3 regions of the Kitasatospora sp. NPDC023176 genome follow, and region 1 is predicted to be linked to each of the others. Evidence: riboswitches for the same ligand, from Rfam matches in the RefSeq annotation. Region 1 holds a riboswitch; each other region holds the start of a gene.
What was found. Region 1 has a riboswitch for cobalamin ahead of ACZ3YL_RS18575 (ribonucleoside-diphosphate reductase subunit alpha). Riboswitches for the same ligand answer to the same signal wherever they lie in the genome.
Positions count from the first base shown of each region.

Region 2: linked by a shared signal. The riboswitch ahead of metE (5-methyltetrahydropteroyltriglutamate--homocysteine S-methyltransferase) and the one ahead of ACZ3YL_RS18575 (ribonucleoside-diphosphate reductase subunit alpha) in region 1 are both predicted to bind cobalamin.
Region 3: linked by a shared signal. The riboswitch ahead of ACZ3YL_RS39365 (cobalamin biosynthesis protein) and the one ahead of ACZ3YL_RS18575 (ribonucleoside-diphosphate reductase subunit alpha) in region 1 are both predicted to bind cobalamin.

Region 1 is NZ_JBVHIP010000012.1:24,735-27,999, reverse strand. It holds gene ACZ3YL_RS18580 (hypothetical protein) at 96-1,178, opposite strand; cobalamin riboswitch at 1,526-1,666, shown strand; gene ACZ3YL_RS18575 (ribonucleoside-diphosphate reductase subunit alpha) at 1,858-3,265, shown strand, end outside.
Region 2 is NZ_JBVHIP010000014.1:40,336-43,600, reverse strand. It holds gene metE (5-methyltetrahydropteroyltriglutamate--homocysteine S-methyltransferase) at 1-1,340, opposite strand, end outside; cobalamin riboswitch at 1,499-1,737, opposite strand; gene ACZ3YL_RS20335 (hypothetical protein) at 1,926-2,213, shown strand; gene ACZ3YL_RS20330 (cupin domain-containing protein) at 2,393-2,806, opposite strand; gene ACZ3YL_RS20325 (hypothetical protein) at 2,803-3,051, opposite strand; gene ACZ3YL_RS20320 (TetR/AcrR family transcriptional regulator) at 3,120-3,265, shown strand, end outside.
Region 3 is NZ_JBVHIP010000053.1:39,130-42,394, forward strand. It holds gene ACZ3YL_RS39360 (cobyric acid synthase) at 1-947, opposite strand, end outside; gene ACZ3YL_RS39365 (cobalamin biosynthesis protein) at 1,021-1,983, opposite strand; cobalamin riboswitch at 2,083-2,210, opposite strand; gene ACZ3YL_RS39370 (transcriptional regulator) at 2,407-3,099, shown strand.

The DNA of each region.
Region 1 (3,265 bases):
CGCAACCGGAACACGCGTACGACTCACTCCGACGAGAGCCTGCCACACTCCCCCGGCCCCGGCGAACGGCTCCGCCGCCGGGGTGTCACGACAGGTCAGCCGGTCGGGGTGGCCGCCGACGTGCCCTGCGAACCGGGCGTGGCGGTGCCCGCCGCCTTGGCCCGCTGGAGCAGCTGGCCCTTCACGTGTTCGGCGAACCCGGAGGATGCCGCGGTCGCGGTGGCGTCGGAGGTGTTGCCGCCCTTCGCCGCGCCGTCGACGGTGAAGTAGGCGTACCGGCCCAGGCTGGCGTGGGTGCCGGTGCAACCGGGGTTGGCGCAGAACGCCGGCGCGCCCGCCGCGGGGAGGCCCTTGAGCTGACCGGCGAAGTTCTTCATCGCGGTCTCGGCCTGGATCTTGTGGTCGAAGACGGCCACGCCGACGGTCACCGCGCTGTCGCCGGAGACGTACGTCGCCCGGAGCACCTTCTGGCAGCCCTGGTCGCCGAGGATCTTGCCGAGCCCGCCGGTGGTGGAGTTGCCGTCCCAGCAGGGCTGGTCCAGCGAGACCACGGTCCGGTTCCAGGTCGCGCCGTTGACCGTCACCTGCAGGGCGGAGAACAGCGCCCCCGCGTCCTGCGGCGCCGGGTCGGTGGCGGCCTCCCAGATCGGCTTCGACGGGTCGTCCGGCTGACCGCCCGGGGTCCCGCTCGCGCTCGACGGGCCGGGGGTCGGCTTGGTCGAGGCGGTGGAGACCGCGCCGCCGCCGACCTTCTTCGGGTCGTCCTTCTTGCCGAGGAGCAGCACGCCGCCCGCGACCGCGCCGCCCACCAGGACGACGGCGGCCACGATGCCGATGACCTTCACCCGGCGCTTGCGCTTGCCGGCGGCCTCGTTGCGGTTCGCCAGCGCCTCCCAGTCCGGCTCGACGCGCTGCGGCGGGCCGGGCTGCGGCGGAACCAGCTGCGGCGGGCCGGGCTGCGGCGGAACCGGCTGCTGGGGAGGCTGCTGCTGCCACTGCGGCTGCGGGGCCGGCGGCTGAACCGGCTGAACCGGCTGGGCAATCGGCTGAACCGGCTGGGCAATCGGCGGGGCCGGCTGGGGCACCGGCGGGACGGGCTGCGAGAACGGCTGCCCGGGCGGCGCCACCGGCCCGTAGGAAGCCGGCGGCGGGCCGAAGCCGCCGCTCGGCGGCGGCACCGGGCCCGGTACCGCCGGCTGCTGATTCTGTGCGCCCCCCGGCCCGGCGGGAGGCGTCCCCTGCGGCCCGTGCCCAGGTACGCCAGTTCCGTCGCTCATGCGCCCAGATCGTAGGGCATCCCCCTGAGCACCCCTAGGCCCGGTGACCGTTCCGTGGCGAAACCAGGACGCGCGGCGCGCGGATCCGGGGGCATCCGACGCGCGGATCCGGGGCGTCCGGGGCGCCGCCGCATCGCCCCCCGGGCGCCGCTCCGGCCCTCGGACGACCACGAACCGTCACCCGCCCGGGCACCGCCGGTCATCACGCCAACACGCCACGCCGCACTACATGTGGTGTCGCATCGAGGAGACACCACTACATGTATGCTCGCTTCTGCTGTCGATGCAGGGGAACCCGGTGGGAGTCCGGGACTGCCCCGCAGCGGTATGCGGACGGCTGGAGCAGCCGTACCGCGAGTCCGAGTACCTGCCGAACAGCGTGCCCACGGCCCTCCCGCAGAGGCCGCACAAGCACCAGCACCACACCTCCGGGCCTCGCGGGCGGGCCGGGGAGACACCTCGCGCGACGCTTTCCGCGTTCGCGCCGTGCTCCCCTGCCCAGATCGGTCCGGTACCCCCCCGATCACGCCGCCGATCGCCGCCAGGAGAGAGCGCCTTGACCACCGCTGCCTCAGTCACCCTGCCCGCTCAGGGCACCGGTACCGCCTTCACCGACCCGACGGTCTCCGACCCCGGGGGCGCGCTGCTGAGGGTGCTCACCGACCGCAGCACCGACCTCCCCGAGGTCGACCCCGGCCATGTCGCCGCCGCCGCGCTGCGCGGCCGCCACGCCGGCTCGGACTTCGCCGAGCTGCGCGGGCTGGCCGTGGACGCCGCCGCGTCGATGATCGCCGAGGACCCCCAGTACTCGAAGCTGGCGGCCCGTCTGCTTGCTCTGGAGATCGTCGACGAGGCGAACAGTCAGGGCTCGGTCTCCTTCTCCGCCTCGATCGCCGTCGGCCACGCCGAGGGCCTGATCGGCGACACCACCGCCGCCTTCGTCGCCAAGCACGCCCCCGCCCTGGACGCGCTGATCGACACCGCGGGCGACGACCGCTTCGAGTACTTCGGCCTGCGCACCGTCCAGTCCCGCTACCTGCTGCGCCACCCGATCACCCGCAAGGTCATCGAGACCCCGCAGCACTTCCTGCTCCGCGTCGCCTGCGGCCTGGCGGTCGGCGACTCCGAGCAGTCCGTGCGCGAGGTCGCCGAGCTGTACGGCCTGATGAGCCGCCTGGAGTACCTGACCTCCTCGCCGACGCTCTTCAACTCCGGCACCCGGCACCCGCAGATGTCCAGCTGCTACCTGCTGGACTCGCCGCTGGACAACCTGGACTCGATCTACAACCGCTACGCGCAGATCGCCCGCCTCTCCAAGCACGCCGGCGGCATCGGCCTGTCCTACTCGCGCATCCGCTCGCGCGGCAGCCTGATCCGCGGCACCAACGGCAAGTCCAACGGCATCGTGCCGTTCCTGCGCACCCTCGACTCCTCGGTCGCCGCCGTCAACCAGGGCGGCCGCCGCAAGGGCGCGGCCTGCGTCTACCTGGAGACCTGGCACGCCGACATCGAGGAGTTCCTGGAGCTCCGCGACAACACCGGTGAGGAGGCGCGGCGTACCCACAACCTCAACCTGGCGCACTGGATCCCGGACGAGTTCATGCGCCGGGTGAACGCCAACGCCGACTGGTCGCTGTTCTCCCCCGCCGACGTCCCCGAGCTGGTCGACCTCTGGGGCGCCGACTTCGACGAGGCCTACCGCAAGGCCGAGCTGGCCGGCAAGGCCGTCCGCACCATCCCGGCGCAGACCCTCTACGCCCGCATGATGCGCACCCTGGCGCAGACCGGCAACGGCTGGATGACCTTCAAGGACGCCTCCAACCGCGCCGCCAACCAGACCGCGCTGCCGGGCCGCACGGTGCACTCCTCCAACCTGTGCACCGAGATCCTGGAGGTCACGGACGACTCCGAGACCGCCGTCTGCAACCTCGGCTCCGTCAACCTCGGCGCCCACGTGGCCCCCGGCGCCTCCGCCGACGACCTGCTGG
Region 2 (3,265 bases), on a different contig from region 1:
CCGATGGTGGTGGTCGGCAGCGGGGGCAGCCCGAGCCGGGCCCGCTGGGCCCCGACGCGCTCGGGGTAGGCCTGGGCGCGCCGGGTGTCGTCCGGGGTGACGGCCTCGGACCGGGCCCGGACGGCCGGGTCGCGGGTGATCGGCGAATTGGCACGGGAGGCCAGGTCGGCGCGGTTGGCGGCGAGTTCGGCGGTGATCGCGCCGGTGCCCGCGCGCAGGCCGCGGGCCAGCAGGGCGGCTTCCCGGGCCTTCTGCTGGGCGAAGGCGAGCCAGCGCAGGATCTGCGGGTCGACGTCGCGTTCGGCGGCGGCGTCGATGGGCACGTGCAGCAGGGAGCAGGACGGCGCGACGTCGACCCGGTCGGCGAGCCCGAGCAGGGTGGCCAGGGTGGCCAGCGACGCGCCCAGGTCGTTGATCCAGACGTTGCGGCCGTCGATCACCCCGGCGACCAGGCGCTTACCGGGCAGTCCGCCGACGGCGGCGAGGTCGTCCAGGTTGGCGGCGGCGGGGCCGGTGAAGTCCAGCGCCAGGCCGTCGACCGGGGCCTTGGCCAGCACGGGCAGGGCATCGCCGAGCCGGTCGAAGTAGCTCGCCACCAGCAGCTTGGGCCGCTCGGTCAGCGCGCCCAGCTCGCGGTAGGCGCGGGCGGCGGCGCCCAACTCGGCCGGGGTGCGGTCCTGGACCAGCGCGGGCTCGTCCAGTTGCACCCACTCGGCGCCGGCGGCCTTCAACTCCGCGATCAGCCGCGCGTAGACGGGCAGCAGCCGGTCCAGCAGGGTGATCGGCTGGAAGTCCTCCGCCACGCCCGGCGCGGGCTTGGCGAGCAGCAGGTACGTCACCGGTCCGACCAGCACCGGGCGGGCGGCGTGGCCGAGCGCGAGCGCCTCGCGCAGCTCGCCGACGGCCTTGGCCGGGTCGGCGGCGAAGACCGTGTCCGGCCCCAACTCCGGCACCAGGTAGTGGTAGTTGGTGTCGAACCACTTGGTCATCTCCAGTGGCGCGACGTCCTGGGTGCCGCGCGCCATGGCGAAGTAGCCGTCCAGCGCGTCGGCGTCGACGGCGGCCCGGTGCCGGGCGGGGATCGCGCCGACGGCGACGCTGGTGTCCAACACGTGGTCGTAGAACGAGAAGTCGCCGGTCGGCACCTCCTGGACGCCCGCCTCGGCCAGCTGCCGCCAGTTCTCCCGGCGCAGTTCGGCGGCGGTGGCGAGCAGCGCCTCGGCGGTGACGGTGCCCTTCCAGTAGCCCTCGATCGCCTTCTTCAGTTCCCGGCCCCGGCCCTGGCGGGGGTAGCCGTACGCGGTGGCGAGGGTCGCCGCGGCTGCGGACTTCGTGGTCAAGGGACTCTCCTTCGCGAGCCTGGATCCTCAAGTGCCCGGCGACGGGACGAGAACGCGAAGGGATGACGAGACCGGACGGGACACCCGTACCCGGGTACGACTCCGCCTGGTGTGGTCGCCGACCCGCCCTCGAGGTCACCGGATGGCCGCGCGCGAACGGTCGCGCACGGGCAGTGGCAGGTCTTCGGACTCGCGGGCCCGCCCGTCCCCATCGAGGACAGGCACCTACTGGCCGTCGCTTCCCAGACCCGTCCCGGGCCCAGTGCGTATGACGGCGGTCGTTCCCACTCACCGCTGCGGGGCAGTCCCGGACTGGCCAGTTGAAAGGCGTCACCGGATTCCCTCTTGCGACACCCCGCCTGGCGGACGGGGCGAACCAGCTGCACCGGCCAGCCTAGGGGCAGTGCGCCGGTTTCCGGCCGGAGAATCACGCAATCGTCCGCATGGTGAGACGTCGTCAGGCGCCGGCCGGGGCCGCTCCGGGGAAGTGGAGCGGCCCCGGGTGGACGTCAGCGGGTGCTGAAGTCGGCGTTCCAGGAGGCCGTGCCCGTACCTGCCAGGCCGACCTCGTTGTAGTCACCGATCATGATCCCCAGGTGGTCCGGGGAGTCGATCCAGCCGTCGACGGCCGCGTCCGTCTTCCTGACGCCGGCACCCCGGTTCCTCACCCCCCACCAGCCCGTACTCCCGCACGTACTGCTCCTCGCCACCGCACAGGCGCTGCCGGTCGCCGCCTGGCTGACGGCCTGGACCATGGTGATCGGCGCCGCGACGGCAGCCCTCGGATCGGCCGCCCTGCGCACCGCACTGGGTCGACGTGCCGGGACGGTCCTGGTCGCCCTCGGGCTACGGACGGCGGCCGCCTGGCCCTGATACGGCCCCGCCGGACCGCGCACCCGAAGGCGCCGGTCCACCACGGCCGCAAAGCCCCCCGGGCCAAGATACGCACCCGGGGGCGGGGGCGTACCTTGGCCCGGGGGCGCCGAAGTCTCGTGCGCGGGCCCGAGAGTTCCCGCCCCCACGCCCACCGGGCTTCCCGTCCGCGACCCGGGTCAGTGCTCGGCGCCGCGCCGTTCCAGCCGGGTCCCGCTGCGCAGGGTGATCGACATCAGGTCGCTGGGGGCGTCGAGTTCGAGCCGGTGCCAGCGGCCGCGCGGGACGACCACGGCGCTGCCGGGCGCCAGCCGCACCAGTTCCTCGGCAGCGCCGGGCTCGACCGGGCGGAGGTAGACCCGGACGCCGCCGGCCAGGCAGCACACCGCCTCCTCCGCCGCCGGGTGCATCTCCCAGTGGTCTGCGTGGACGTCGGCGTCGGTCTCCACGTGGAAGGTCGCGACCTGCCATGCGCCCTCGGTGCCGGAGCCGCCGCCGGCCATCCGCCGTTCGGTGGCGCGGAGTTCGCCGTCGGGGCGGAAGTGCAGCGCCGAGGCGAACAGGTCGACGACGGCGATCGGGGTGGTGGTCATGAGGACGTTCCTTCCAGTTGGGGTTCTACGGCGGCGAGCGGGCGGCCCTCCGGCGTTCCGGGCCGGCGCCGGGGCAGGACGGCGACGGCGCCGACGGCCGCCGGCGCGAACCGGACGGCGCCGACGGCCGGGCCGAGGGCGTACCCGCCGTCGAGGGCGGCCGGGTCGGTGGCCGTACCGGTGCGGTGGGCGGCGAGGGTGGCCAGGGCGGCCGGGCCCACGCGGCCGCCAAGGTTTCTGTACATGTAAAGAAAGTACTCCCGGAAGCACACCGCTGTCGAGCCGCACGAGATCAGCCGGGCATGATGGGCGCATGCAGCAGCCCTCCCCCGCCCCCCGCAAGGCCACCGGCCGCCCTCCCCGCATCTCCCGGGAGGAGGTCGTCGACACGGCCCGCCGGATCGTCGACGAGGAGGGCGTCGAGCGCCTGACCATGCGCCGCCTGGCCACCGCCGTCGG
Region 3 (3,265 bases), on a different contig from region 1:
CGCAGCCAGGCGAGGTCCGCGACGGTGGCCCGGGTGCCGGGCAGCACCACCAGGTCGGCGTCGGCCAGCTCCTCCGGCCGGGTCGCCCAGCGCACCAGCACACCGGGCTCCTGGGCCAGCGCGTCCAGGTCGGTGAAGTTGGACAGCCGGGGGAAGCGCACCACGGCCACCCGCAGCACGTCCGCCCCCAGCGGCCCGGGCCCGTCCGCCCGGTCCACCACGGTGGACAGGTCCAGCGAGTCCTCGGCGTCCAGCCACAGGCCCGGCAGCATCGGCAGGGTGCCCAGCACCGGACGGCCGGTCAGCTCGTGCAGCATCTCCAGCCCGGGCGCCAGCAGCCGGGCGTCGCCGCGGAACTTGTTGACGAACCAGCCCGCCACATGACGCTGGTCCTCCGCCGACAGCAGCGCCAGCGTGCCGTACATCGCCGCGAAGACCCCGCCGCGGTCGATGTCCCCGACCACCACCACGGGCAGCGCGGCGGCCGTGGCCAGGCCCATGTTGGCGATGTCCCGGTCGCGCAGGTTGATCTCGGCGGGCGAACCGGCGCCCTCGCACACCACCACGTCATAGCGGCCGCGCAGGTCCGCCAGGCACTCCAGGGCGCGCTCCAGCAGGACGGGCTTGCGCTCCCGGTAGTCCAGCGCGCCCACCTCGGCGACCGGCCGGCCGAGCAGCACCACCTGGCTGCGGCCGTCCGCGCCGGGCTTCAGCAGCACCGGGTTCATCGCCGCCTCCGGCGCCACCCGGGCGGCCTGCGCCTGCATCGCCTGGGCGCGGCCGATCTCGGCGCCGTCCGCGGTGACGAAGGAGTTCAGCGACATGTTCTGCGCCTTGAACGGGGCCACCCGCACGCCCTGGCGGACCAGCCAACGGCAGATCCCGGCCGTCACCACGCTCTTGCCCGCGTCCGAGGTCGTCCCCGCGACCAGCAGTGCGTTGCTCATGCCCCCGCCTCGCCGTGCTCGGCAGGTGCTCCGCACCACGCGCACCTCTCGACGGTTCGCTCGCTGCGCTCGCTCACTTGCCCCTCCTCCTCCGGAACGCCCGGATCACCAGATGCCCCGCGACGGACGTACCCAGCGCCAGCGCGCCCACCCGCCGGGACAGCGTGCAGGCCCGCTCGATGTCGTCCACCGTCACCGGCCGCAACTCCGCGCCCAGCACCGGCCGGTGCTCCACCCGCTCCCCGTACTGCAGGGTCCCGCCGAGGCGCACGCCCACCGCCCCCGCGAAGGCCGACTCGGCCTGGCCCGCGTTGGGGCTCGGGTGCGCGGAGCCGTCCCGGCGCCAGACCCGCCAGGCGGTCCGGGGTTCGGGCGCGGCGGCCACCGTGAGCAGCGCCGTCAGCCGGGCGCCGGGCCAGCCCGCCAGGTCGTCCAGCCGGGCCGAGGCCCAGCCGAACCGGGTGTAGCGGGGCGAGCGATGGCCGACCATGGCGTCCAGGGTGTTCACCGCGCGGAAGGCCAGCAGGCCCGGTGTGCCCGCCAGGGCGCCCCAGGCCAGCGCGTTCACCACGGCGTCGGCGGTGTTCTCGGCCACCGACTCGACCACCGCCCGGGCGATCTGCTGCTCGTCCAGCGCGCTCGGATCCCGCCCGCACAGGTGCGGCAGCCGCTCCCGGGCGGCCGTCAGGTCGCCCGCGGCGAGCGAGCGTCCGATGGTGCGCGCCTCCCGCGTCAGCGAGGTGCCGCCGAGCACCGTCCAGGTCGCCGCGGCCGCCAGCGCGGCCCGGCCCAGCGGACGCCGCCCGACCGTACGGTCCAGGGCGAGCGCGCCGACCGCGACCGTGCCCACGCACAGCGCGGTGTACCCGGCCCCGGCGGCCCGGTGGTCGCGCCACAGGCGCCGCTCCAGCCGGGTCGCGGCGCTGCCGAACAGCGCGACGGGGTGGCCGCGGCGCGGGTCGGCGAAACGGGCGTCGGCGGCATAGCCCGCGACGGCGCCCAGCGCGAAGGCGGCGGCGCGGGTCAGCCCGCGCACGGCGGCGGGCAGCTCAGGGTCCGGCGGGGCGGGGCAGCCTGCATCGCGTGGGTGTCCTCACTCAGGGTCCGCGCCCTGGATCGACGTACCGGGGGCGAGAGTCTCCTGGCTTCCGGGTCGGACGCACCCCCGGGCCTTCCAGCGGCTTCTGACGGCCCACCGTGGCGTGTTCGAGCGTGCTCCCCGGTGACAGTGGCGGGACCGCGCCGGACTCGCACCGGCTTCCTCTCCATGCCTCCGTTTGGCCCCAGGATCCCATCACGCGCCCGAACCGGGAGTCAACCGAGGTCACGGAGGGGTTGGTCACACGGCGGGCCGCCGTCCGGCCTGTGCGATCGCCCAGCGCTGGGGAGGGCCGACCGGCCCCGCTTCGTGCGTTCGGCGGCTGGGGCAGCGCCGAGGACCGCACCTACGTTCGGTGCCATGCGCCGCAGAGAGTCACCCGCCGCCGCCCCCGCCCCGGTGCCGTTCTCGCCGGGGGCCGCCCGCGCCCACCGGGCCGGCCTCGGGCTGACCCCCGAGCAGGTCGCCGAGGGCATGGCCGCGCACGGCGTACGGCTGCTCCCCGGGCACGTCCTCGCCTGGGAGAGCGGCGCGCTGCGGCCCGGCGAGGCCGAGTTCATCGCACTGGCCCGCGCCCTCTGGTGCCCGGCCGACCAGTTGATGGACGGCCGGCCGGTGAGCCTGCGCGACCACCGGCTCGCCCGGGAACTCGGCCCGGATGCCGTCGCCGAACGGGTCGGCATGCCGCTGCCCGCCTACCGGCAGGCCGAACTGACCGGCCACTGGGACGGCGACCCGGACCAGACCCACGCCCTCGCCCAGGTGCTCGCCCTGCGGCTGACCGAACTGGTCGAGGCCACCGGCCGCCGCGAAGCGCTCGACCGGCTGCTCCGCCAGTGCGTGGCCGGCCGCTGGCAGCCCCACCTGCGCCCGCTCGCCCGACTCGTCCCCGTCCCCGAACCCGACCTCGCCGCCGTCCTCCCCCTCCTCCAGCAGGAACACCACGTCCCCACCCACTGGGGCGCCACCACCCAGCCCCGCACCCCCACCCCACCCCTCACCCCCCGCTTCTGGCACCTCCTCAGCACCCGCCACCCCGCCATCCCCGTCTGACCCGGCTACCCCCCACCCACCTCAGCGGGCGCGCCGGACGAAAGCCCGCGCGCCCGCAACAAACCCCACCCCTCACCCACCCCCGCCACCCCCACCCATCCCCCCAAGCCGCACCCACCCACCCCCAGCACCCCTCACCCACCCCCTCACCCGACCAGGCGAGAGG